Linked DNA regions of Kribbella solani. The protein of the gene in region 1 interacts with the protein of each later gene in a pairwise test. Links are inferred from orthologs where the notes say so. Each region holds a gene or a part of one and is shown in the gene's direction. Other genes may lie near its edges. The genes, in order: nth and aceE.

Region 1 (9,221 bases):
CGACTTTCTCCAGTGCCTTCCCGGCGCGGCCGAGGTGGTAGTACATGTCGAGGTACTCGAGCAGGGCCGCCTCGGCGTCCACCGCCAGCGCGTACACCTCGCCACCGCCGGGACCTTGTGCGATCCGGCGCTCGACGTACGGGAGCGGCGGAACGTCGAAGAGCTGCGCCAGCCCCTGGCGTCCTTCGACCTCGCAGAGCAGCACCCGCTTGCCCTGTTCGGCCAGGGACAACGCCATGGCGGCCGCGACGGTGGTCTTCCCGGTGCCACCCTTACCGGTGACCACGTGCAGTCGTGCCATAGGTCCCAGGGTAGGACGTGCTCCACACCACAGCGTTCCTGACCGGGGCCGGTGGGATAGGGGAGGTTTCAGTAGAGTCCCCTGTATGAAGAAGTTCGAGTACTTCACCGCGCCGCTGCTGGTCCACTCGACCAAGGAGATCCTGGACAACTTCGGCCAGGACGGCTGGGAGCTGGTCCAGGTCGTGCCGGGCCTCAACCCGGAGAACCTGGTCGCCTACTTCAAGCGAGAGATCGAGGACAAGTGAGCCACCCGGAAGAGAAGCTGGCCGAGCTCGGCCTGAAGCTGCCCGAGGTGGCCAAGCCGGTCGCCGCGTACGTTCCGGCGGTCCGCACCGGTGACCTGGTGTACACGTCCGGTCAGCTGCCGCTGCGCGAGGGCGCGCTGATCGCGACCGGCAAGGTCGGCGACGCGGTCACCGCCGAGGTGGCGAGCGAGTGCGCCCAGCAGTGCGCGCTGAACGCGCTGGCCGCGGTCAAGGCCGAGATCGGCGACCTGGCGAACGTCAAGCGGATCGTGAAGGCGGTCGCGTTCATCGCGTCCACCGCCGACTTCACCGGTCAGCCGCAGGTCGCGAACGGCGCGTCCGAGCTGTTCGGGCAGGTCTTCGGTGACGCTGGGCAGCACGCGCGCAGCGCGGTCGGCGTACCGGTGTTGCCGCTGGATGCCCCCGTAGAGATTGAACTGATCGTCGAGGTCGGCTGACCGCGGTGGCGGAGCGGAAGGTGTGACGAGGTGCGGGATCTGACGTCCGAGTTGATGACCGGCCGGATGGCCGAAGTAGCCCTCGAGTACGCCCAGGGTTCCCGCACCCCCACCCCACCGCACCCCGCCGCGACGGTCATCCTGCTGAGAAACTCCACTCAGGGTGATGGGACAGAGGTCTACCTACTGAGGCGGCAGCGGACGATGGCGTTTGCGGCGGGGATGACGGTGTTTCCGGGCGGTCGGGTCGATCCGACCGACTCGACGGTCGCGGACTCCTGGTCCGGCCCGGCGCCGGACTGGTTCGCCGGGCGGCTCGGTTGTTCCGCCGCGACCGCCGCCGCGTACGTCGCCGCCGCCGTCCGCGAAACCTTCGAGGAATCCGGCGTACTCCTGGCCGGCCCGTCGCCGGACTCGATCGTCGACGACACCACCGGCGCGGACTGGGAGGCCGACCGGGTCGCCCTGGAATCCCGCGAGCTCGGCTTCTCGGAGTTCCTGCACCGCCGCGGCCTGGTCCTGCGTGCCGACCTGCTCGGCCCGTGGGCGCACTGGATCACGCCGGAGTTCGAGCCCAAGCGGTACGACACCGCGTTCTTCGTCGCCGCCCTCCCGGCCGGCCAGGTCACCCGCGACGTGACCAGCGAATCCGACCAAGTCACCTGGATCCGCCCGGAGAAAGCAGTCGCCGCCGTCGACGCGGGCGAAGTACTGATGCTGCCGCCGACGTACATCTGCTGTCACGAACTCTCGCGGTACGCCGACGTGGCCGCGGTCCTGGACGCGGCCGGCGAGCGGACCATCCGGGCGATCATGCCCACCGTGCGTCTCGACGGCGACCAGGCCTATCTGGAGACCACATGAACGTCACCGACTACGCCACCCTGGTACTCGCGGCGAACCCCGGCCCGATGACCCTGGACGGGACCAACACCTGGATTCTGCGCGCTCCCGGTGCGGAGCGGTCGGTGGTCGTCGATCCCGGCCCGATGCTGGAGGACCACCTGCGCGCGGTCCTCGCCGAGGCAGGCCAGGTCGCGGTCGTGCTGCTGACCCACAATCACCCGGATCACTCCGACGGTGCCGCCTGGTTCGCCAACCAGGCCGGCTGCGGCGTACGCGCGGTGGATCCGGCTTTCCGCATCCCGACCGACCACGCCCACGGCCTGTCCGAAGGTGATGTGATCACCGTCGACGGTCTCCGCGTCGAAGTACTGCCCACGCCCGGTCACACGCTCGACTCGGTGTGTTTCTGGCTGCCTCAGGACGGTTCGCTGCTGACCGGCGACACGGTTCTCGGCCGCGGTACGTCGGTGGTCGCGTACCCGGATGGTGCCCTGGGCCCGTACCTGAACTCCCTGGAGCACCTCCGGGCTTTCGCCAACTCCCCGGCCGGCGTCGCCCGCCTGCTCCCCGGCCACGGGCCCGTGATCGACGACCCCAGCGCGGTCCTCACCTACTACCTGAACCACCGTCAGGAACGCCTCACCCAGGTCCGCGAGGCGCTTGCCGCCGGCCACACCACCCCCGAGGCGATCGTCGCCCACGTCTACGCCGACGTGGACAAGACCCTCTGGCCGGCCGCCGAAAGGTCAGTCCGCGCCCAGCTGGAGCACCTGAACAGCTGAGGGTTGCCCTCTCAAGCACGGGGTTGCCCCCTCGAATTTTCAGGGGGCAACCCTGCGGTTCGGGGGATATCCCCTGAAACGGAGGGTTTGGCCGGGCGGAGCGGACAGGAGTGGGATGGAGAGGGTCAGCGGGCCCGGCGTTGGAGGCGGTCCACGTCGAGGAGGACCACCGAGCGGGGTTCGAGGCGTACCCAGCCGCGGGAAGCGAAGTCGGCGAGGGCCTTGTTGACGGTTTCGCGGGAGGCGCCGACGAGTTGCGCGAGCTCCTCCTGGGTCAGGTCGTGGTGGACGTGGACGCCGTCGTCGGCGGTACGGCCGAAGCGGCTGGCAAGGTCCAGGAGGGCCTTGGCGACCCGGCCGGGCACGTCCGAGAAGACCAGGTCGGCGACCACGTCGGAGACCTTGCGGAGCCGGGACGCGAGCTGCAGGAGCAGGCCGCGGGCGACCGCCGGGCGGCCCTCGAGCCAGCGCAGCAGCTCGTCGTGGGTGAGCGACATCATCGACGCGTCGGTGACCGCGGTGACGGTCGCGGAGCGCGGTCCCGGGTCGAACAGCGACAGCTCGCCGAACATCTGGCCCGGGCCGAGGACGGCGATCAGGTTCTCCCGGCCGTCCGCGGAGGTGCGGCCGAGCTTGACCTTGCCCTCGGTGACGATGAACAGCCGGTCGCCCGAGTCGCCCTCGTGGAACAGCACCTGGCCGCGGCGCAGCCGGCTCTCGGTCATCGACGCGGCCAGCGCGTCGGCCGCCTCGTCGTCGAGCTGACTGAACAGCGGTGCCTGTCGGAGCACTGCGGCATCCACGTTGGGCCTCCTAGGACCTTCGACCACGACTCCGGATGTGGGCTCAGCCACGTCCGTCGACCGATATGTGTACACCCGGTCGCCACAAAACCGTAGCCCCTCAGGTGTCGGCACCGCCACGTAGGCTTGCCTCCATGTCATCCCCGCGTGTCGTGGACCCCCTCCCCGTGGTCCCGCTGAAGCTCCCCCGCAAGGCTCCGGTGTACGCCGGGGAGACCCACACCCAGCTGGTCCGCCGGGCCCGGAAGATGCACAAGGTGCTCACCGAGACGTACCCGGACGCGCACTGTGAGTTGGACTTCCGCACCCCGCTGGAACTGCTGGTGGCGACCATTCTGTCGGCGCAGACCACCGATGTCACGGTCAACAAGGTCACACCGACGCTGTTCGCCAAGTACCCGACGGCGAGCGCGTACGCGGAGGCCGACCGGGACGAGATGGAGACGATCCTGAAGCCGACCGGCTTCTTCCGCGCCAAGACGAACAGTGTGATCAAGCTCGGCCAGGCGCTGGTCGACGACTACGACGGGGTCGTGCCGAACAAGCTGGACGAGCTGGTCAAGCTGCCTGGTACGGGCCGGAAGACCGCGAATGTCGTGCTCGGGAACGCCTTCGATGTGCCCGGGATCACGGTCGACACGCACTTCGGGCGCCTGGTCCGGCGGTTCGGGTGGACCGCCGAGGAGGACCCGGTCAAGGTCGAGCACCTCATCGGCGACCTGTTCCCGAAGAAGGACTGGACGATGCTGTCGCACCGGCTGATCTTCCACGGCCGCCGCCGCTGCCACGCGAAGAAGCCGGCCTGTGGCGCCTGCCCGATCGCCCAGTGGTGCCCGTCCTACGGCACCGGCCCCACCGACCCGGAAGCTGCCACGAAACTGGTGAAGGTCCCGGCGTGAGCCCCCTACCCCGCCCCGGCACCCCGCGCCGGCTGCACCTTGCGGCAGTCGGTGTGGACGTGCGTCCGGTCCGGGGGGACTCGTGACCCGTCCCCACCGATCCCGTCGCCGCCTGCTTCTGGCCAGAGCCGGCGTGGTCGCGGGAGGTCCGGTGACCCGTCCACACCGATCCGGTACGCGCGGTGGCCGGCTGCTCTTTGCGGCAGGTGGTGTTGTCGCGTTGGTGCTGTTCTTGGTGGCGTGTGGGTCGGAGCAGGCGGCTGGCCGGGGCGGCGCCGAGGAAAACTCGCCGGGGCAGTCCAGCCAGTCGTCCGGCGCGACGGCCGGGCAGTCGGCGGGGGGCAACGCGGTGCCGGGGGCGGACAAGCTTGCCGGCTGCCCGACGGTCGAATCGAAGCCGCCCGTCAGCAACGGGCTGCCGGACATCTCGCTTCCGTGTCTCGGCGCCGGTCCGGACGTCCGCCTCGCCGACCTCCGCGGCCCGCTGGTCGTCAACATCTGGGCGCAGTGGTGCGGCCCCTGCCGCGACGAAGCGCCGTACCTGGCCAACCTGGCGAAGTCCGGCAAGGTGACCATGCTCGGCATCGACTACGACGACCCGCGCCCGGAGCTCGCGGTGAAGTTCGCCGCCGACGAGGGCCTGACCTACCCGCACCTGGTCGATCAGGACAAAGCGATCCAGAAAGCGCTCAAGGTAGGCGGTCCACCCCTGACCGCGTTCATCGATTCCAGCGGCACGATCGCGTACGTACACCGCGGCGTCCTCACCTCCCAGCACCAGCTGAATCAACTGGTCAAGGACAAACTCGGGATCACCCCATGATCTTCGGCGACGTCGGTATCCCGGACTGGCTGCGCCCGTTGGCAAAGGCTTCGGACGATGTGGATCCGCGCGAACTGTCCAGGTTCCTGCCGCCGGACGACCCCTCCGTACGCAAGTCCGCCGTCCTGATCTTGCTTGCTGAGGGCAACGATGGGCCGGAGGTGCTGCTCACCGAGCGGTCCTGGTCGCTGCGTAAGCACGCCGGGCAGATGGCGTTTCCGGGCGGCGGCGTGGACCCGGAGGACGGCACTGGCGACGACGGCCTGGTCCGGACGGCGCTCCGGGAGGCCGAGGAGGAGACCGGTCTGGATCCGCGCGGCGTGGTCCCGTTCGGGATCTGGCCGGCGCTCTGGGTGCCGGTGAGCAACTTCGGCGTGTCGCCGGTGCTGGCCTGGTGGCGGGAGCCGTCGCCGGTGGCGGTGGTCGACCCGGCCGAGGTCGCCTCGGTGCACGAGGTGCCGATCAGCGCGCTGGCCGACCCGGCGAACCGGATCAGCTGCCTGCACCCGTCCGGCTTCACCGGTCCCGCGTTCACCATCGATGACCTCTACATCTGGGGGTTCACCGCCGGGCTGCTGGACAAATTGCTGCTGCTCGGCGGATGGCACCGAGACTGGAGCCCCTCGAACGTCGTACCGTTGCCCGACCGGCTGGTCGAGGCGGCCTGGCGAAGCGAGGGACGCCGGCCGGAGGACGTGCGGCGGATGACCGCCATCGAGCACGATCTCGGCCGGTCAACAGATGGATCGTCGGAAGGTGCCGAGTGAACTGGCTCGACTGGGTGGTGCTGAGCGCGGCCGCGCTGGTGGCGATCTCCGGGTACGTCGAGGGCTTCGTGGTCGGCGCCTGCGCCACCGCCGGCCTGCTCGCCGGTGCCGCGGTCGGTGTCTGGGGCGCCCCGAAAGCACTTGATCACTTCTCACCGAGCGTGACGGTGTCCTTCGTCGCGCTGGTGGCGGTGGTGCTGCTGGCCGCCGGTGGGCGGGCGCTGGGCGCCGTCATCGGGTCCCGGATCCGGGACAAGCTGTCCTGGCGGCCGCTGCGGTTCCTGGACGCGCTCGGCGGCGCCGCGCTGGCGGCCGCGTCGGTGCTGATCGTCGCCTGGGTGCTCGGCGTCGCGGTCAGCGGTGCCCGGATCCCGAACGTGACGGCGGCGGTCCGCGGCTCCGAGGTGCTGGCGAAGGTCGATCAGGTGCTGCCGAGCAGTGCCGACCGGGCGCTGCAGTCGTTCAACGACGTGGTCAACACCGATCTGTTCCCCCGCTTCCTGGACCCGTTCGTCCCGGAGCGCATCCGCGAGACGCAGCCGCCGGACAGTGCGATCGCCCGGCAGCCGACGGTCCGCGCGGCGTACACCCGGATCGCGAAGGTGACCGGGGTGGCCAGCTGTTCCCGCGGCCTCGAGGGCAGCGGGTTCGTGTACGCGCCGCAACGCGTGATGACGAACGCGCATGTCGTGGCCGGCGTGAGTTCGCCGCAGGTCGAGGTGAACGGGCGCAAGTACGACGCGAAGGTGGTCGTCTTCGATCCGGAGACCGACATCGCGGTGCTGTACGTGAAGAACCTGAACGAGAAGCCGTTGAGCTTCGACCTGACCGGGAAGGCGGACGACCCGGCGGTCGTGCTCGGCTACCCGGAGAACGGTCCGTTCGACGCCGAGGCGGCCCGGATCCGCTCCGAGGAACGCCTCCGCGGCCCGGACATCTACGGCGACAAGACGGTCACCCGCGAAGCGTTCTCGATCTGGGCATCGGTCCGTCCCGGCAACTCCGGCGGCCCGCTGCTGTCCAGCAAGGGCACCGTGTACGGGGTGGTGTTCGCCGCCTCGGTCGAGGACAACCGCACCGGATATGTACTGACCGCCCAGCAGGTCGCCGCCGACGCCCGGGCCGGCGCCACCGCGACCCAGGATGTGTCCACCCAGTCCTGCACCTGAGCCGGATGCAGCAGATCGCGTCTGTCACCGCATTGGAGGTACGTGGTGGTGGCGACGGATCCGGTCTCGTTCGAGGAGGTGGTGCGGGCGTACGAGCGACGCCTGCTCCGGCTCGGGGTGATGCTCTCCGGGAGCGTGCACACGGCCGAGGACCTGGTGCAGACCGTGCTGGCCCGGGCGCACCGGAAATGGGGCCGGATCGGCGTACTGGATCACCCTGAGGCGTACCTGCGGACCATGGTGGTGAACGAGTTCCTCGGGTGGCGCCGCCTGCTGAAGAACAGTGAGGTACCGCTTGCCGAGCCGGTCGACGGCCCGGACCACGAGGACATCGGTGCCCGCCAGGCACAGCGTGACGCCACCTGGCGGCTGCTCGCCCGGCTGCCGAACAAACAGCGGGCGGTACTGGTGCTGCGCTACTACGAGGACCTGCCGGACGACGAGATCGCGAAGGTGCTCGGCGTCGCGCCGGGCACGGTCCGTTCGAACGCCGCCCGCGCTCTCGCGACGCTTCGCGACACCCTGGCAGAGGAGGATTGAGATGCCCAAGCTGACCGATGACGAGCTCGCCGAGCTGCTTCGCGAAACCTTTGCGGACAAGGAGGACCTGGCCGACAGCTTGCCGGTGGCAACCAAGCGACGGCATCGGGTCGCACCGGCCCTGCTGGCCGCGGCCGCCGTCCTCGCGGTGATCGCCGGCGTCCTGGTCGCCGCCGACGGTCTGCGCCGGCACGATCCGGCGGCCCGGCCGGGCACCGGCAGTTCGGACACCGCCCAGCCGGAGACCCGGCGGACGCGGTCCGGCGAGGACGGCGCCGTCTGGGCCGCGGCGATCGCGACGCTGACGCGGAACCTTCGGCCCAGGTCGGAGAGCTTGATGGAGGTTCAGGTACACGCCGAGTTGATCCAGTTCGTCGGCGCGGTCACGCCGCCGGCGAGCTCGGTGGACAGGTCTCCGAGCCCGGGGGCCAGGTCTCCGAGCCCTGGGGCCGATCCGGAGAGTCTGATGGCACCGCCCGGACCTGTTTTCAGCGCGGCCGATCGGGCGCTGATCGAGCAAGCCGTTCGCCCGTTCGCATCGGTTCGCTGGGACGGCCCGGTCGAACTGAACTGTGTCTCGAGTCAAGGCGCCACCCTGACGGTCGGTTCGGTGGTCACTCGGGGCAGCCGTCGAGACGTACCTCTCGTACTGCGTGACGGGTGCGACACTCCCGCGGCGGGGATCTACGTCCTGCAGCTGATCGACGGTGCGTGGCAGGTCACCAGCAGCACCGGGACGCTGCCCTGCGTCAAGCAGCGAACGAGCGAAGCCAATCCACGAGTAGCGTGTTGAACAGGTCCGGCGCCTCCTCGTGCGGGAAGTGGCCGGCTGGGGTGATCACTTCGTGCCGCAGCGGCGCCGCGACCAGATCCGGGGGTGTGGTCGCGGTCGGGGAGATGGCCGGGTCCTGGGCGCCGTGCAGTTGGAGCACGGGCACGGCAACCGGCGTACGCAGCTGGGCCGAGAACTTGCGCCCATCGGGCCGGAACCGGGATCGGGCGAACCAGCGGTGGTACTCCAGCGCGCAATGCGGCGCCGGCCAGACCTGCAACGCGGCCCGGTACCGGCGGGAGGCTTCCGCGTCAGGGAAACCTCCGCCCGGCGCGGCCCAGGCGCGGAGCAGGCGCTCGATGTGGATGCCGTCGTGCGCCAGCAACCGGCGCTCCGGGAGGATCGGCAGCTGAAACCAGGCAGTCCGCGTGACCGCCTTCCGCTGACCTGACCGCGTCAGCAGCAGCGGATGCGGCGCGGACACCGCCGCCAGCGCGCGGACCTGCCGCGGCGCCAGTACGGCGGCCGACCAGCCGATGAAACCGCCCCATCCGTGCCCGACCACAACCGCGTCGGACGCACCGAGTGACCGGATCACGCCGGAGACGTCGGCAGCGGCGGTGTACGGGTCGTAGCCGCGCGGGGTCTTGTCACTCGCACCGTACCCACGCAGATCCATCGCGACCGCGCGGTACCCGGCCGCGGCGACCACCGGCAGCTGATGCCGCCACGCCCACCAGAACTCCGGGAAACCGTGCAGGAACAGTACGAGTGGGTCGTCCGCCGCACCGCACTCCGCGACGTGGAACCGGGC
Region 2 (16,724 bases), 2.2 Mb from region 1 along the record:
TGGGGAAGTCGCGGCGGGGTACGCCGACCACCTCCGCCTGCAGGCCGAGCCGGGCCTGGACGAGGCTGCGGATGGCCTGGTCCATGCCGGGGATCGCGCCGGGGGTCAGCGCGTAGAAGATGACCAGGCGGTCGGTGCCGGACTCCTCGTGCGGGACGCCGCAGGCGGCGACCAGGCCGGGCTCGGCGCCGACAACCGTTGCGGCGACTTCCTCGATGTCGTGCGCATGATGGAGTTTGCCGGACATGATGATGCGTTCGCTGTCCCGGCCGGTGATGACGACCTGGCCGCCGGTGATGAAGCCCTGGTCGCCGGTGGCGAGCCATTTGCGGGCCGGCCAGTTGCCGACCGGGAAGGCAGCGCGGTCGGCGTCGAGGTTGCCGAGGTACCCGGGGGTGACCCGCGCGGACGCGACCTGCAGCTGGCCGATCCGGCCCTCCGGAAGGACGGCGCCGTTGGGGGCGACGATGCGTACGGTCGTACCGGGCGCGGGCGCTCCGACCGATACGAGGCTCAGTACGCCGGGCGCCTCCGTACGCGGCTTGCCGGGTCTTGCGACCGCGACCTTGCCGGACGAAGGGCGCTGGTCGACCCACTCGACGACGCCGGTCGGTGGGATGCGTACGCGGTGTACGTTCGGCGTCAGTCCCGGCCGGGCGAACGTGATTCCGGTGACTGTCTCGGTCATCCCCCACGCCGCGACGAACGTTTCCGGTACGACACCGAACCGGTTCGTCACCCGCAGGAACTCCGACATCACCGGCACGGTGATCTGCTCACCGCCGCTGACCAGACTGCGCAGCGCGGACAGGTCCCAGTGCCGGTCCGGCTCCCCGGCGACGGCGGCGGTCGCGAGCCGGTACCCGAAGTTCGGCGACCAGGAATGGTTCACCCGATGCTGGTCCATCAGATCCAGCCAGCGGAGCGGGTTCTCGAGTACCCAGTCGGTGTTGACGTGGATGTTGGTGCACCCGGTGAACACCGGCAGCAGGTGGTACAGCAAGAACGCGCCGCTGCGGTCGAGCGGCAGCCAGTTGAGCGTGGTCTGACCGGGACGGACCGGCAGCATCGCCGGCGTACCCGCGGCAAACTCGACCAGACCGCGGTGCGTGAGCTGCACGATCTTCGGCGTACCGCTCGAACCCGACGACATCATCAGGACGGCGATGTCGTCCGCGGCCGGGCGGTGGAAATCGGAGGTCGGCTCGTGCCCGGCCATCGCGTCCGGGTCGAGGACCGGGAGGCCGAGGTCGTTCGGCAGGTCGGACGGGCGGCCGATCAGGACCGTCCAGCCGAGCAGGTCGGTGATCCGGCGGAGCCGTTCGCGGCCCTCCTCGGTGCGGTCGCCGCCCGGGTTCGGCGCGACCAGCAGCGGGCGGATGCCGCCGAGCGTGCAGGCCCAGAACGCGGCGAAGAAACCGACCGGTTCGGTGCAGTGCACGACCGCGGGGTCCCCGGCGCGTACGCCGTTCGCGCGCAGGCCCGCGAGGATCCGCGCGGCGAGCTCCAGCAACGTCGGGAAGTCGAGTTTCGTCTCCCGGCCGTCCGGTCCGATCTCGACCACGCCGGCGGCACCGAAGTCACGCGCGGCCCGGAGCAGCGCGCTCGGCAGGTCGCGCGGGTACCCGGCGGGAATCATCAACGCCGGCCCGGTGGAGATCGCCGGCCGGTCCGCACCGCTTCTCACGCCGATGCCACCACCAGCGGACGCGGTACTGCACGGATGCGGGCTGCACAGGCGCCGGCCGGTTGGCGACCCACGGACACGTGCCTCCCCAACTGGACGGAGCGGGTACAGGGCATACCCGCCTCACTTCACACCGACAGCAGCCCCGTTTTCCATCTGCGTTTCATCTGCCGGACAGCGTCGAGACCAGGTGCACCCGATGCGTCGTCGCGCCGACCGACAGCCGTGAACCCTACCAGCCGCAACCCGCCCTGGAGGAGTCCGTTCCCAGCAGCCGATGGTTAAGAATCCCGCTTCCACCGACATGGTTCCAACGAGTGACCACGGCTTCCGATACGGCCCTCCCCGAACCAGCCAGTCCCCAGCAAGTCACTGGTGCGGGTGGTTGGGGGAAGCGACCCCGCTGACAGGTTGTTGGACCGCTGACGCGCTACAACACGCCATCGGTCACAAAGCCCGTCAGTCGGGGCCACCACGCGAACTTCCGCGCCTGGCACCCATGCGAATCGCATAAGCTGGGCCGGTGAGTTCCGTGGAGCCGGGGATGGCGCTGTTTCGGGTGGTGCGGTACTGGTCGCGGCGGTGGACCGGGGCGGGGCAGGCGGTCGACGCCGAGCGCGGGCGGGACGTGATGGTCACCGAGGCCGTCGCCGCGCTGCAGGGGGACGGCGGCGCGACCGTGAACCAGGTCGCCGACGAGCTCGGCATCGATCAGTCCGGCGCGAGCCGATTCCTGGCGCAGGCGGTCGAGCGCGGGTACCTGCGCAAGGTCCCCTCCCCCACCGACGCGCGGCAGCGGAATCTGCTCGTGACCGCCAAGGGCGCCCGGATGCTTGCCGCCGCCCACCGCTGGCAGGAGTCGGTTTTCGCCGACCTCACCGCCGACTGGGACGCCAAGGACGTGCAACGCTTCCAGGAGTACCTCCAGCGCTTCCTCGACGCCCAGCAACGCCGGCGCTGAACGACGCCGCCGGCCCGGACCGAATGCTTTTCGGTCCGGGCCGTCCGGAGTGATACGGTCATGCCTCGCGGGCTGTTAGCTCAGTTGGTTAGAGCACCTCGTTTACACCGAGGGGGTCGGGGGTTCGAGTCCCTCACAGCCCACCCACGCGCTCCACATCCGGTTCCGGCTCCGCCGTTTCCAGCTCCGTTTCGGTGTTGATCCGCAATGCCTGGACCAGGCTGCGGTAGAGCTCGCTGACCGCGAGCAGCTCCTGATGCGTACCGCGCGCCGCGATCCGGCCCGCTTCCATGACCACGATCTCGTCCGCGTCGATGACCGTGGACAACCGGTGCGCGATGGTCACGACGGTCGCGTGCGCGGCATGACGGCGTACGGCGTCGTGGATCGCGTTCTCGGTCAGCCCGTCCACCTGTGCGGTCGCCTCGTCGAGCAGCAGCACTTCGGGATCGGCCAGCAACGCGCGGGCCAACGCGATCCGCTGCCGCTGCCCGCCGGAAACCGAGCTGTCCGAGAGAGGCGTATCCAACCCGTCCGGAAGGGCGAGCACGGTCTCGCGCAGCCGGATCTGATCGAGCACGTCAAGGATCTGCTCGTCGGTGGCGTCGGCGTTGAGGAAGGTCAGGTTGTCCCGGATCGTCCCGGGTACGACAGGCGTCTCCTGTTCCACGTACGCGAGCCGGCGACGTACTTCGGGCAGTCCCACTTCCGCGTACGGCACGCCCTGGAGCGTGAGTTGGCCGGACTGTGGATTGAGGAAGCCGAGCAACAGCGAGAAGACGGTGGTTTTGCCCGCACCGGACGGACCGACCAGTGCCAGATGACCGCGCGCCGGAATCCGCAGGTCCAGGTCACGCACCGCCGGTTCACCGGCCGGATCGTACCCAGCCGTCACCGACCGCAACTCCATCACCGCACCCGCCCGATCCACCGGCAACCCGCCCGAGCCGACCGAGCCGACCGAAGCGACCGAGCCGACCGATGCAACCGCGTCGCCCGATGCAACCGCGTCACCCGCGTCACCCGGCCCGGTGCGCGCGGTCTCGCTCGGGGGCTCTTGTTCGAGTTGTTCGAGCTCCCGGATCCGGCCGGCGGCGGCCAGCCCGGACTGGAACGCCGTCAAGTTCTCGCTCAGCGTCGACACCGGCTCGAGCAGCACGAACGCGTACAGCAGAAACGCGACCAGCGTCGAGACCGTCATCTCGCCTTCGGACACCCGCCACGCCCCGACACCGAGAATCACGATGATCGCCGCCTGGATACCGCCGCCGGCCACCGTCCACACCATCGCCTCCCGCCGGACCGCGCGAACACTCTCGTCCCGCGACGAGCGCGCATGACCGGTCAGCCGGTCCAGCTGCCGCTGCTCCGAGCCGGCTGCCTTCACCGTCTTGATCGCCCGCAGATTGCCTTCCAGCTCAGCCCCGAGCGACCCGAGCGCGGCCTGGGACCGGCGCTGCGCCCGGCCGATCTCGGGCATCAGCACGATAGTGACCGCCGCGACCACGGCGACCGCGGCGACGGTGGCCAGCACCAGGACCAGGTCCAGGACGGCCATCATCACCAGCGTGCCGATCAGCAGCGCGGTGCCGTTGATGATCCCGACCACGCTGGTCGACGCGGCCTCCCGCAGCAGTACGGAGTCCGAGGTGACGCGGGTGACCAGCTCCCCCGCCGGGCGGCGCAGCAGCGGGAACACCCGCGCCCGCATGAACCGGGTCAGCATCCCCTGGCGGGCTTCGTACACGATCCGCTCCGCCAGCGAGCCGAGCATCACCCACTGCCACCAGCCCACCGCGCCGCCCACCACGAGCAGTACGAGAAGTATCAGCACCGGGTTCAGCAGCGAACCGCCGCCGGCCAGCGCGTCCAGGACCGATCGGGTCGCGAGCGGGCTGGCCAGTTGCGACGCCGACGTCACCAGCGCGAGCACCAGGGACAGGATCAGCGCCGGCAAGTGCGGGCGCGCATAGGACCACAACAGCGAGATTCGGCCCGCCTCGGGCGCGGAAGATTGAGGCATCATGATCCCATGATAGGACACCACTGTCCTACTTTAGTACATCATTTCTCACCATCGGACATATATGATCTATCCATGCTGGAAGTAGACAGTCCCACCAGAGAGCGCACCCGGCGGGCGATCCTGCAGGCAGGTATCGGCACGCTGATCGAGCATCCGTCCGCCTCGATCGCGGACGTCGCGCAGCGGGCCGGCGTCGCGCGCAGCACGCTGCACCGCTACTACGCCGGCCGGAAGGAGCTCGTCGACGGCATCAACGCGTTCGTCGAGCACGAATACGAGTCGGCGCTCGAAAAGGCCAAACTCGACGAGGGCACCGGGCTCGAGGCGTACACCCGGCTCTGTCTGGAGCTGCTGGAGTCCTTCGACGTGTTCGCCTGGTGGTTCCAGGAGACCCCCGAGGCCGGCTGGGAGGACGAACCCGACGAGCTGCGGATCGCCGCCGCGGTCGCGCGCGGCCAGGCCGACGGCAGCATCGACCCGTCGCTGCCGGCCGGATGGCTGAGCATGACGCTCTGGTCGAACCTCTACACCGCGCGCTTCTACACCCAGTCGGGCGCCGCCACGCCGCGGCAGGCGCGCGAGTACTGCCTGCGCACCCTGCTCAAGTGCGCGGCCCCCTGACTCAGGCCACCAGCCGTTCCGGCCACCGGCAGTTCAGGCCAGGTTCGCCAGCGCCTCGGCGTAGTCGTCGGGGTTCCTGGCGTCCGGCAGCTGGTTGTGCACCGACCAGCGGATCAGCCCGGCCCGGTCGATCACGAAAGTGCCCCGGGTGGCGCAGCCTCGCTCCGATTCGAAGACGCCGTACGAAGTGGCGATCGCGCCGTGCGGCCAGAAGTCCGTGAGCAGGCTGAAGCCGAGGTCCTCACGGTCCGCGTACGCCCGCAACGTGAACATCGGATCGCACGAGATCGCCAGGAACTCGGCTCGGCTCAGCAGGTCCGGCCGGTCCCGGAGCGCGGCCAGTTCACTCGTACACACCTGGCTGAAGGCGTACGGATAGAAAACCAGTACGACGTCCCGGTGGCCGGCGAAATCGCTCAGCCGGACCTGTTCGCCGTACTGGTTCCGGGTGGTGAAATCGGGTGCCCGGCTGCCGGCAGCCGGGAGTGTCACCCGCGGCGACCGGACTTCGGGACCACCAACTTGGTGGCTGACCAGTCGTCGGTCACGCTCAGCGTGCTGGTGGTGGCCAGACCGGCCACCGGCGCGGCCTCGGTGATGTCACTGGTCTCGACGTACCCGTCCCGGCCGACCTTGGGGGTCATCAGCCAGACCACGCCACCGGCCTTCAGGTCGGTCAGGATGTCGAAGAACGCGTCGACCAGGTCGCCGTCGTCCTCGCGGAACCAGAGCAGTACTGCGTCCACGACCTCGTCGGTGTCTTCACCGGCGAAATCCTCGCCGGTGATCTCCCTGATCGCAGCCCGCAGGTCGTCGTCGCAATCGTCGTCGTACCCGATCTCCTGCACGACCCAGCCGGCCTCCAGGCCGAGCCGGGCGGCGATGTTCGGCACTCCGCTCTTGCCGTCCGCGTGATCCGCGGTCGCGCTCACGTGTCCTCCTCCGTGGTCCCCGCTTGGCCGGGGTTAGGTGTCAAAGCCATCCATCTAGCGATAGTCCATCGTGACGTACCGCGTCGCGCAAGTATGCACCAGGGTTCCGTGACGTGTCCGGTATGCGCGTGCCGGGTACTGGGCGTGTCCGCTGGGATCAGTACCTACCCGGCCGTAATCGGGCCCAGAGGGAAGGCGAAGTAGAACGCATTCCGAACAGGTGACAGGATTGCGGTGAAGAGCAACCAGAGAGAACGGCAGGACACCGTGGCTTCCGGACACGAACCACCAGCCATCATCACCGAGGGGATGCCCACCCAGCTCCCCGACATCGACCCCGACGAGACGCGTGAATGGGTCGAATCGCTCGACGCCGTCCTGGACGAACGGGGCAAGGCGCGGGCGCGCTACCTGATGCTCAAGCTGATCGAGCGAGCCCGGGAGCGACAGGTCGGTGTGCCCGCGCTGCGGAGCACCGACTACATCAACTCGATCCCACCGGAGCGCGAGCCCTGGTTCCCCGGCGACGAGCACATCGAGCGCCGGATCCGGGCCTTCATCCGCTGGAACGCCGCGGTGATGGTGAGCAAGGCCAACCGCAAGGGCCTGGAGGTCGGCGGTCACATCGCCACCTACCAGTCGGCCGCCAGCCTGTACGAGGTCGGGTTCAACCACTTCTTCCGGGGCAAGGACCACCCGGGCGGCGGTGACCAGATCTTCATCCAGGGGCACGCCTCGCCCGGGATGTACGCGCGTGCCTTCCTCGAGGGCCGGCTGAGCACGGACCAGCTGGACGGCTTCCGCCAGGAGGTCTCCCGCGGCCCGCACCAGGGCCTGTCGTCGTACCCGCACCCGCGGCTGATGCCGGACTTCTGGGAGTTCCCGACCGTCTCGATGGGGCTGGCCGCGCTGAACTCGATCTACCAGGCGCGCTTCAACCGGTACCTGCACAACCGCGGTATCAAGGACACCAGCCAGCAGCACGTCTGGGCGTTCCTCGGTGACGGCGAGATGGGTGAGCCGGAGTCGCTCGGCGCGATCGGCCTGGCCGCGCGCGAGGAGCTGGACAACCTCACCTTCGTGATCAACTGCAACCTCCAGCAGCTGGACGGCCCGGTCCGTGGCAACGGCAAGGTGATCCAGGAGCTGGAGGCGTTCTTCCGCGGCGCGGGCTGGAACGTGGTCAAGGTGATCTGGGGCCGGGAGTGGGACAACCTGCTCGCCCAGGACCACGACGGCGCGCTGGTGAACAAGATGAACACCACGCCGGACGGTCAGTTCCAGACCTACTCGGTCGAGTCCGGTGAGTACATCCGGAACAACTTCTTCGGCGGCGACCAGCGGCTGCAGCAGATGGTCAGCAACCTGTCCGACGAGGACCTGCGCCGGCTGCCGCGCGGTGGGCACGACTACCGCAAGGTGTACGCGGCGTTCAAGAGCGCGACCGAACACGTCGGGCAGCCGACCGTGATCCTGGCCCAGACGATCAAGGGCTGGACGATCGAGGCACTGGAGGGCCGGAACGCGACCCACCAGATGAAGAAGCTGACCTCGGACGACCTGAAGGCGTTCCGGGACCGGCTGTACCTGCCGATCGAGGACAAGGACCTCGAGGACGCGTACAACCCGCCGTACTTCCACCCCGGCACCGATTCGCCGGAGTACCAGTACATGATGGAGCGGCGCAAACAGCTCGGAGGTTCGCTGCCGCAGCGCCGGGTCACGCCGAAGACGCTGAAGCTGCCGGGCGACGACGTGTACGCGCCGCTGTCCAAGGGCAGCCATGCGCCGATCGCCAGCACGATGGCCCTGGTCCGGCTGTTCCGGGACCTGATGAAGGACCCGGAGATCGGGCACCGGATCGTCCCGATCGCCCCGGACGAGTACCGCACCTTCGGGATGGACTCGATGTTCCCGACGGCGAAGATCTACTCGCCGCACGGGCAGAACTACGAGGCCGTCGACCGCAACCTGCTGCTGTCGTGGAAGGAATCCACGGCCGGCCAGCTGCTGCACGAGGGCATCTCCGAGGCCGGCGCGATGGGTTCGGTGCTGGCGGCGAGCACGGCGTACGCCACCCACGGCGAGCCGATGATCCCGTTCTACATCTTCTACTCGATGTTCGGCTTCCAGCGGACCGGGGACTGGATGTGGGCGCTCGGCGACCAGCTCGGCCGGGGCTTCCTGGTCGGCGCGACGGCCGGCCGGACCACGCTGACCGGTGAGGGCCTGCAGCACGCGGACGGTCACTCGCCGCTGCTTGCCTCGACCAACCCGTCCGCGGTGCACTACGACCCCGCGTTCGCGTACGAGATCCCGTACATCGTCAAGGACGGCCTGCGCCGGATGTACGGCTACGGACTGGACCAGGAGAAGCCGTTCGGTGAGGACGTCTTCTACTACCTGACCGTGTACAACGAGCCGGTCGCGCAGCCGGCCGAGCCGGAGAACCTCGACGTCGCGGCCCTGCTGAAGGGCATGTACCGCTTCGAAGAGGGTCAGGTCGCCGACGGCGAGGACGCGCCGCGGGTGCAGCTGCTCGGTTCCGGTGTCGCGCTGCCGTGGGTGCGGAAGGCCCAGCAGATCCTCGCCGAGGAGTACTCGGTGGCGGCCGACATCTGGTCGGTGACCTCGTGGAACGAGCTGCGCCGGGATGCCATCGCGGCCGAGCAGCACAACCTGCTGCACCCGGACGAGCCGGAGCAGATCCCGTTCGTGACGGAGCAGCTGAAGGACACCAAGGGCCCGGTCGTCGCGGTCAGCGACTTCATGCGCGCGGTGCAGGACCAGATCTCCCGCTGGGTGCCGAACGACTACACCTCGCTCGGGACCGACGGCTGGGGTCTGGCCGACACCCGGGCTGCGGCCCGGCGGCACTTCCAGGTCGACGCCGAGTCGATCGTGGTCGCGACGCTGGAGATCCTGGCCAAGCGTGGCGACGTGAAGCCGGAGGTCGCCGCCGAGGCGGCCCGCAAGTACCGGATCGACGACCCGACCGCGGTCGCCGGCGTGAAGCAGGAGGGCGCCGGGGCCTGACCCTCGCACGCCTCCGGAAGGGGCCGCTCACCATTGTGGTGAGCGGCCCCTTCCGCGTTCTCGACCCGGTCACCCATTGCGGCAGCTCCGGACACCTCATAAGCTTCGGATAGCAGAAACTAATTCCGGTATTCTGAAGGAGCGGCAAAATGCGGGTGGCGCTCGCGGGGCTCGGGGACATAGGTCTCGGTGCACATCTGCCCGCCCTGCGCCGGCATCCGTCCGTGCGGCTGGTCCGGCTGGTCGACCCCGACGCGGGGCGGCGCGAAGCCGCCGCCGCGCAGGGGATTCCGGTCGGCGCGGACGTCGATCCGGGCGAGGTGGACGGGGTGGTGCTGGCGACGCCGCCGTGGGTGACGCCGGAGCTGGTGGTGCGGTACGCGCGCGCCGGGCTGTTCGTACTCGCGGAGAAGCCGGTCGCGACGTCGGTCGAAGCGGCCGGGGTGTACGGGCAGTTGTCCGCCGAGGAGCGCGGCCGGGTCCAGGTCGGGCTCACGTACCGGCATGATCCGGCTTTGCAGCAGCTCGCGACCTGGATCTCGGACGGCACGCTGGGTACGCCGGTGCTCGTCCGCGCGCATATCTACGACGAACCGTACGACCCGGCCGACGTCGAGCACGCCGATCGGATCATCGCGACGCTCGCGCACGGTACGCCGGTCGTCCACGAAGGTGCGCATCTGTTCGACTGGCTGAGCCATCTGCTGGGCGGGCAGCCGGAGAGCGTCGACGATGCGTGGTCGCGGATGACGCGGCCCGGGCTGCCGGCGGCCAATCTGACCGGGGCGCGGCTCAGTTACCCGGGCGGGCATCAGGCGCTGGTCGAGTTCGGCTGGTTGACCAGCGCGCTGCCGCGGTGTGAGCTGACGTTTCTCGGTGATCGTGGGTTGGCGACGCTGGACGGGTTCACGTTCGAGCTCCGGCTGCGTACGGCTGCCGAGGACCGTGAGATTCGCTTCCCGGGGGATCGGATGACTCGATGTTTCGACCTGCAGGTGCAACGCTTTGTCGACCTGTACGACGGTGCGTGCAAGGCCGGCGTGCCTTCGCTCGATGATGGGATCGCGGCGCTGCGTACCGCCCAACTCGTTGCCGGGAGGGCCTTGTGACCTTGGTGAGATGGCAGCACGGTAATCGTTCGGAGCTGGGCGAGCTGTTGCCTGAGGCAATTGTTGTGCTGCCGTTGGGGGCGACCGAGCAGCACGGTCCGCATTTGGCGACCGGTACGGACTGGATTCTGGCCGAGGCGGTTTCGCTGCGGGCTGCCTCGTTGGTACACGAGCGGGCGGCGCGGCCGCTGGTGGTGGCGCCGGTGCTGCCGTTCGGTGCTTCGGATCATCATTTGCCGTTCGGGGGGACGCTTTCGCTGTCTCCGGAGACCCTGCTGGCAGTGCTGCTCGATGTGGCTCGGTCCCTGCAAGCTGATGGCGCTCGGCGATTGCTGCTCGTCAATGGGCACGGCGGAAACACAGGCGTCTGTCACGCGGCAGCCGCTACCGCGTCAGCCCGCTACAACCTGAACGCCGCCCACGTCGATTACTGGAGTCTGCGTTCTGCTGGATCTTCCGATGTCCCCGTTCCTGGGCATGCGGGGCAGTTCGAGACTGCGTTGATGCTGGGGCTGGATGCCGGGTTTGTTGCTGAGCGCAAGGAACGGCCGGATCCGCCAGTGGGAGCGGCGGTTGATGACGTGGCGCTGCATACGGCGGAGAGCTGGCAGCGAATCGACGGGTACACGGACCGGCCCGAGCTGGCCGACCCGGCGATCGGGCGGAAATGGTTCGACCAGCTGGCGGCCGCACTCGGCGACCGCCTTCTCGAGCTCGCGGAGGTTTTGTGATCGACTTCCATACCCACACCCCGGCGTGGGAGACCGCAACCTGGCTGGGCGGTACGCCGTTCGGCGCGGACGAGTTCGTCGGGTTCATGGACTCGGCCGGGATCGAGCGCGCGGTCGTGCTCAGTCACGACGGGCTGTTCGACCCGACCCCGGAATCGAACGACCGGCTGTCCGAGTTCGTTCGCGCGTACCCGGACCGGATGATCGGCTTCGGCACCGTTGCCGTCCGCCGCAAGACGGCCGTCGCCGAAGCCGAGCGGATGGTCGGCGAGCTCGGGTTGCGCGGCCTGAAACTGCACCCGTGGTTGCAGGGCTTCAGCATGCACGAGCGGTCGCTGGACCCGATCTGCGAGGTGATCACCTCGGTCGGCGGCGTCCTGCTCAGCCACGACGGCACACCGCCGTACTCAACTGCCGGGCAGATCGCCGCGCTGGCCCGCCGGCACCCGAAACTGCGCGTCGTACTCGGTCATGGCGGACTGCACGACCTGTGGCGTGAGGCACTGGTGATGACGCAGGAGACGGAGAACCTGTACCTGTGCATCTGCGGTACGCCGCCGTACGCCGCCCGCCACATCTTGCAGGAAGCTCCGCCGCACAAGGTGATCTTCGGGACCGACGCCGGGCTGTCCGACAAGGCCAGCCAGGACTACGCGGTCGCGCGGGTCAAGGAGATCGACGGCTGGGGGATCACCGACGCGCAGCGGCACGCGATGCTTGTCGACAATCCACAACGCCTGCTGGAGCCCGCGTGACGGCCACCATCGCGGCGATCCAGACCGCGCGGGTCAGCCTGCGCGCCGCCCCGGAACTGCTGGTCCGTGGTGCCCGTGGTCCGCACGACCGGTCCGACTTCCTGCTCGTCCGCGTCGTCACCAGCGACGGCGTCGAAGGGTACGGCGAGGTCAGCGCGACCCCGATCTGGTCCGGCGAGGACGGTACGTCCGCCGAGCACTTCATCCGGACAGTGCTCGCGCCCGCGCTGATCGGCGCGCCGCTCACCCCGGTCGGTGCGGCGGATGACCTGATGGACAAGGTGCTGCAGGGTAATCCGTTCACGAAGGCGGGCGTCTCGATCGCCTTGTGGGACGCGTTCGCCCGCACCCTGGACGTTCCGCTCGCGGTGGCACTCGGCGGGCCGTACCGCCGGGAGATCCCGATCAAGCTCTCGCTCTCCGGCGACCCGGATGAGCTCGAACGCGCGTACAACGCCGCCACCGCCGCCGGGTTCGGCGCGTTCAAGGTGAAGGTCGGGCTGGGTCTCGAAGGCGACCTCCAGCGCGTCCGCCGAGCACGCGAACTGGCCGGTGACGCCTTCCTCGGCACCGACGCGAACGGTGGCTGGTCCCGAGCCGACGCCCTGCGCGCGGTTCCCGAACTGAAGGCGCTCGGTGTCGCCTTCCTGGAGCAACCGCTCGAACCACGTGACGTACGAGGCGCGTACGAGGTACGCCAGCAGGGACTGCCCGTGATCGCGGACGAATCGGTGTTCGACGTCCACGATCTCCTGACCGTGATCGAAGCACGCGCGGCCGACATGGTCAGCCTGTACGTCGGGAAGAGCGCCGGACCCGGACGTGCGGTCCGGATGGGACAACTCGCCGCGGCGCACGGCGTCGACGTCCTGATCGGATCGAACGGCGAGCTGGGCCTCGGCGCCGCCGCCCAGTTGCACGTGGCGGCCGCACTGCCGGCGTTGTCGGCGTACCCGAGCGACATCATCGGCGCGCACTACTACACCGAGGACGTGCTGGCGAAACCGCTCGACAGTGACGGGCGGCGGGTCCGGCTGACCGACGAGCCCGGCCTGGGCGTGACCTTGCGAGACGACTTGTTGCGGGAGTTCCGATGATTGTCGACGTTCATGCGCACACCCCGACCCACCGGGACGCGGTTCCGGCGGCCGAGCGCCAGGTGTACGACAACTGGCGCAACGACCGCCCGGTGGTCACCACCAACTCGTGGGCCGACTACGACACCGCGATGGAAGCCGCCGACGTGACGATTGTCTTCAATATTTTTGTCGACAATCCACTTGAGCTGACCGGACTCCCCTACCTGCCGGAGCGCACCAACGACGCCACCGCGGAGTTCGTCCAGGACAACCCGGCGAAGCGGATCGGCTTCATGTCGGTGAACCCGACCCTGCCCGGCGCGCTGGAAGAAGCGGACCGCTGCCGCGAGCTCGGCCTGGTCGGCATCAAGCTCGGCCCGAACTACCAGAACTTCGATCCGCTCAGCGAGCCGGCCTTCGCCTTCTACGACTACTGCCAGCGGCACGGCCTGCCGATCCTGTTCCACTCCGGCGCGTCCCCGATGCGGCACGCGCCCCTTCAGTACACCTATCCCCTGGTCACCGACGAGATCGCCCTGCGGTACCCGGAGCTCCGGATCGTGATGGCGCACATGGGCCACCCGTGGAGCCGGGAAACCGTGGTGACGATCCGCAAGCACCCCCACGTGTACGCGGACGTGTCGTCGATCTACCTGCGCCCGTGGGTGCTCTACCAGTCCCTGATCAACGCGGTCGAGTGGGGCGCGACCGGCAAGCTGCTGCTCGGGTCGGACTTCCCGATCGCCACCACCGGCGAGGCGATCGCCGGTTTGTACACCGTCAACGACATGCTCGAAGGCACCAAGCTGCCGCGCGTACCGGACGAGGTCATCGACGGCATCGTGCACGCGGACGCTCTGGGCGCGCTCGGGCTGGAGGTGCCCGCATGATCATCGACGCCCATGTCCGGATCGGCGACGGCCGCGAGGTCAGCCTGAAGCCGGCCGAGCTGCTCGCCACGATGGATGCCCTCGGCATCGATCAGGCGCTGATCGCGCCGTCCGAACGCTGCATCGCCTACGACAACCGCGAGGGCAACGAGGACACCACCAACGCCGCCGCGGATTCCGGCGGCCGCCTGTTCGCGTACGCGGTCGCCAACCCGTGGCGCGGCCGGGCCGCCCTGGACGAACTGGACCGGGCCCGCGACGCCGGCGCGGTCGCGCTCGCGGTCGACTCGGTGCTGCAGGGCTTCGACCTGCTCGACGGCCTGCTGGACCCGCTGCTCGACTTCGCCGCGACGGCCGGCTGGTTCGTCTACGTCCGCACCGGTACGCCCGCCAACGCCGTACCGCTGCCGCTCGCCAGCCTGGCCCGCCGCCGGCCCGAGCTTCCGGTGCTGATGGGCAAGAGCGGCGCCACCGACTTCTGGATCGACGCGGTGCCGGCGCTGCTGCACGCGCCCAACCTGTACGGCGACACGTCGTACGCGCCCTGGGACACCGTGCTCAGCGGATTCCTCGCCGAGCCCGGGATCGGGGCCGATCGGCTGGTGTTCTCGACCGATTCGCCGTACACGGTGCCACTCGCCGAGGTGGACCGGATCCGGGACTGGCCGGTCGATCCGGAGCAGAAGGCCGCGGTGTTCGGCGGCAACCTCGCCCGGTTACTGGGGCGATCGTGACCACACAACGGGAGGCAGAAATGGTCACCACCACCGAGCTCGGGGCCGAACGGCCCACGGACGCGTCGCTGCTGGTACGCGGCGTGTCCCCGGTCCTGGAGGTTCCGTTCACCGCCGACGGCGACGTCGACTACCACGGCTTCGACCGGGTCGTGCGGTACGTGCTGGGCACGGGGGTGACGAGTGCGATGTTCCCCGGCTTCGCGTCCGAGTTCCACAAGTTGTCCGAGGACGAGCGCCGCCGGCTGACCGAGATCCTGTTGTCGCACACCCGCGATCGCCCGGACGTCGCCGCCGTGGTCGCCGTCCAGGACCACGCGACCCAGCTGGCCGCCCGCCGGGCGCGCGAGTCGGTCGAGGCCGGCGCCGACCTGATCAACCTGCTGCCGCCGCACTTCCTGTCCCCGTCCCGCGGCTCGCTGGAGCAGCACGTCCGCGCCGTACTGACCGCGATCGACCCGGTCCCGATGGTGCTGCAGTACGCGCCGACCGAGACCGGCACCAGCCTGGACGCCGATCTGCTCCGGCTGATCGCCACCGACCACCCGAACCTGCGCCTGGTCAAGGTCGAGTCGAGCCCGCCCGGCCCACTCATCGCCGAGCTCGCTCAAGGCACGCCGGCCCTCGCGGCAGTTGAGGGGTACGCGGGGGTGCAGCTCCCGGACGCGGTCCGCCGGGGCGCGGTCGGTACGCAACCAGGGTGTTCGCTGACCGAGGTGTACGTCGAGATCTGGCAGCGCCTCACCACCGGCGACGGCGAGGCGGGCGTCGACCTGCACCGCCGCCTGCTCCCGTACATCTCGTACTGGATGCTCGACACCGAGCGGATCATCGCCGCCGAGAAGCTGATCTCGGTCCGCCGCGGCCTGTTCGCCAGCCCGTACTGCCGCGAACCCGCGCACCGCCTGGACGCCGAAGAGGTCCGCATGGTCGACCGCCTCCTCGCCGAGTTCGCCGACTTCCTCCCCCACCTGGGCTGAAACCATTTGAGTGGTTAACCTCAGCGGTTGCCCCTTCACCTCCCGCCTGCGATGGGTGAAGGGGCAACCTGCGTGGTTAACCACTCAAATGGCGTTCAGGGTGGGCGCCCGGGGTGGGCGGCCCCGGGTGGGCGCCCGGGGGCCGGCGTTCGGGGGGGTGGGGTCAGGGGTTGCGGAGGCGGGCGGTCAGGGCGTGGCCGTGCATCAGCTCGGCGTCGGCGATGGCGGCGGTCGACGGTGCGATGGTGCGGGCGCCGTCGGCGGTCAGGCGTTGGTACGTGACCGTCTTCAGGAACTTGCCTACCCACAGACCACCCGTGTACCGAGCGGCGCGCGCGGTCGGCAGTACGTGGTTCGTACCGATCGACTTGTCGGAGAACGCGACGGTGGCCTCCGGGCCGATGAAGAGCGAACCGTAGTTCCGCAGGTTCGCCGCGTACCAGTCGTCGTCCGTGGTCTGTACTTCGAGGTGCTCGGCCGCATACGCGTCGGACACCTGTACGGCCTCTTCGCGTGACTCGCACACCACGACGGTCCCGTGCTCCCGCCAAGCGGCGCCGGCCACCTCCTTGGTCGGCCAGTCCCCGTCCAGCCAGCGATCGACCTCGGCGATCACCGCCGTACCGAACTCGCGGGACGTGGTGACGAGAAGCGCCGGACTGTTCGGGCCGTGCTCGGCCTGACCGAGCAGATCGGCCGCGACCAGGCGCGCGTCGGCCGACTCGTCCGCGATCACCGCGACCTCGGTCGGACCCGCGAGCAGGTCGATCCCGACCGTCCCGAACAGCTGCCGCTTCGCCTCCGCCACGTACGCGTTGCCGGCGCCGACGACCAGGTCGACCGGCGGTACGTCTTCGATGCCGAAGGCAAGCGCCGCGAACGCCTGGACGCCACCAAGGCAGAGAATCACGTCCGCGCCGGCCAGGTCCATCGTGTACAGCTGGGGACCGTAGATGCCCTGAGCGTCACGCGGCGGGGCGACCGCGACGACGGTGTCCACGCCCGCGACCTTCGGCACCGTCACGGTCATGATCGACGACGCGATCAGCGGATAACGCCCACCCGGCGAGTACGAACCGACCTTCGACACCGGAAGATGCCGGTGGCCGAGGACCACGCCCGGCATCGTTTCGACTTCCAGGTCGGTCAGGGTGGCCCGCTGCGCCCGCGCGAACTGCTCCAC

The links.
Region 2: the proteins of nth (region 1) and aceE interact in binary tests that used the Escherichia coli proteins (3 or more experiments, as listed by UniProt). The link is inferred for Kribbella solani from one-to-one orthologs.

Annotation. Positions count from the first base shown.
Region 1 is NZ_JACHNF010000001.1:5,195,508-5,204,728, reverse strand. Bases 2,677-5,453 are described here. They hold nth (endonuclease III), read left to right. Parts: upstream 2,677-3,571; coding sequence 3,572-4,336; downstream 4,337-5,453. Other genes in these bases: HDA44_RS23645 (NUDIX hydrolase), read left to right, coding at 5,156-5,453; HDA44_RS23650 (TlpA family protein disulfide reductase), read left to right, coding at 4,488-5,159; HDA44_RS23660 (Crp/Fnr family transcriptional regulator), read right to left, coding at 2,760-3,437. Outside these bases: ATPase BagA, read right to left, coding at 1-301; HDA44_RS23680 (Sp36 family protein), read left to right, coding at 387-548; HDA44_RS23675 (RidA family protein), read left to right, coding at 545-1,006; HDA44_RS23670 (NUDIX hydrolase), read left to right, coding at 1,037-1,870; HDA44_RS23665 (MBL fold metallo-hydrolase), read left to right, coding at 1,867-2,634; more of HDA44_RS23645, read left to right, coding at 5,454-5,926; HDA44_RS23640 (MarP family serine protease), read left to right, coding at 5,923-7,095; HDA44_RS23635 (SigE family RNA polymerase sigma factor), read left to right, coding at 7,144-7,635; HDA44_RS23630 (hypothetical protein), read left to right, coding at 7,637-8,428; HDA44_RS23625 (alpha/beta fold hydrolase), read right to left, coding at 8,385-9,221. UniProt on the Escherichia coli protein: DNA repair enzyme that has both DNA N-glycosylase activity and AP-lyase activity. The DNA N-glycosylase activity releases various damaged pyrimidines from DNA by cleaving the N-glycosidic bond, leaving an AP (apurinic/apyrimidinic) site.
Region 2 is NZ_JACHNF010000001.1:2,994,361-3,011,084, forward strand. What follows is about bases 6,208-9,463. They hold aceE (pyruvate dehydrogenase (acetyl-transferring), homodimeric type), read left to right. Parts: upstream 6,208-6,536; coding sequence 6,537-9,263; downstream 9,264-9,463. Other genes in these bases: HDA44_RS13400 (DUF3052 domain-containing protein), read right to left, coding at 6,208-6,227; HDA44_RS13410 (Gfo/Idh/MocA family protein), read left to right, coding at 9,413-9,463. In the rest of the region: HDA44_RS13370 (non-ribosomal peptide synthetase/type I polyketide synthase), read right to left, coding at 1-1,687; HDA44_RS13375 (MarR family transcriptional regulator), read left to right, coding at 2,211-2,648; HDA44_RS13385 (ABC transporter ATP-binding protein), read right to left, coding at 2,782-4,674; HDA44_RS13390 (TetR/AcrR family transcriptional regulator), read left to right, coding at 4,747-5,295; HDA44_RS13395 (redoxin domain-containing protein), read right to left, coding at 5,329-5,787; more of HDA44_RS13400, read right to left, coding at 5,784-6,207; more of HDA44_RS13410, read left to right, coding at 9,464-10,372; HDA44_RS13415 (creatininase family protein), read left to right, coding at 10,369-11,103; HDA44_RS13420 (amidohydrolase family protein), read left to right, coding at 11,100-11,858; HDA44_RS13425 (enolase C-terminal domain-like protein), read left to right, coding at 11,855-12,955; HDA44_RS13430 (amidohydrolase family protein), read left to right, coding at 12,952-13,827; HDA44_RS13435 (amidohydrolase family protein), read left to right, coding at 13,824-14,561; HDA44_RS13440 (dihydrodipicolinate synthase family protein), read left to right, coding at 14,558-15,541; hisD (histidinol dehydrogenase), read right to left, coding at 15,705-16,724. UniProt on the Escherichia coli protein: Component of the pyruvate dehydrogenase (PDH) complex, that catalyzes the overall conversion of pyruvate to acetyl-CoA and CO(2).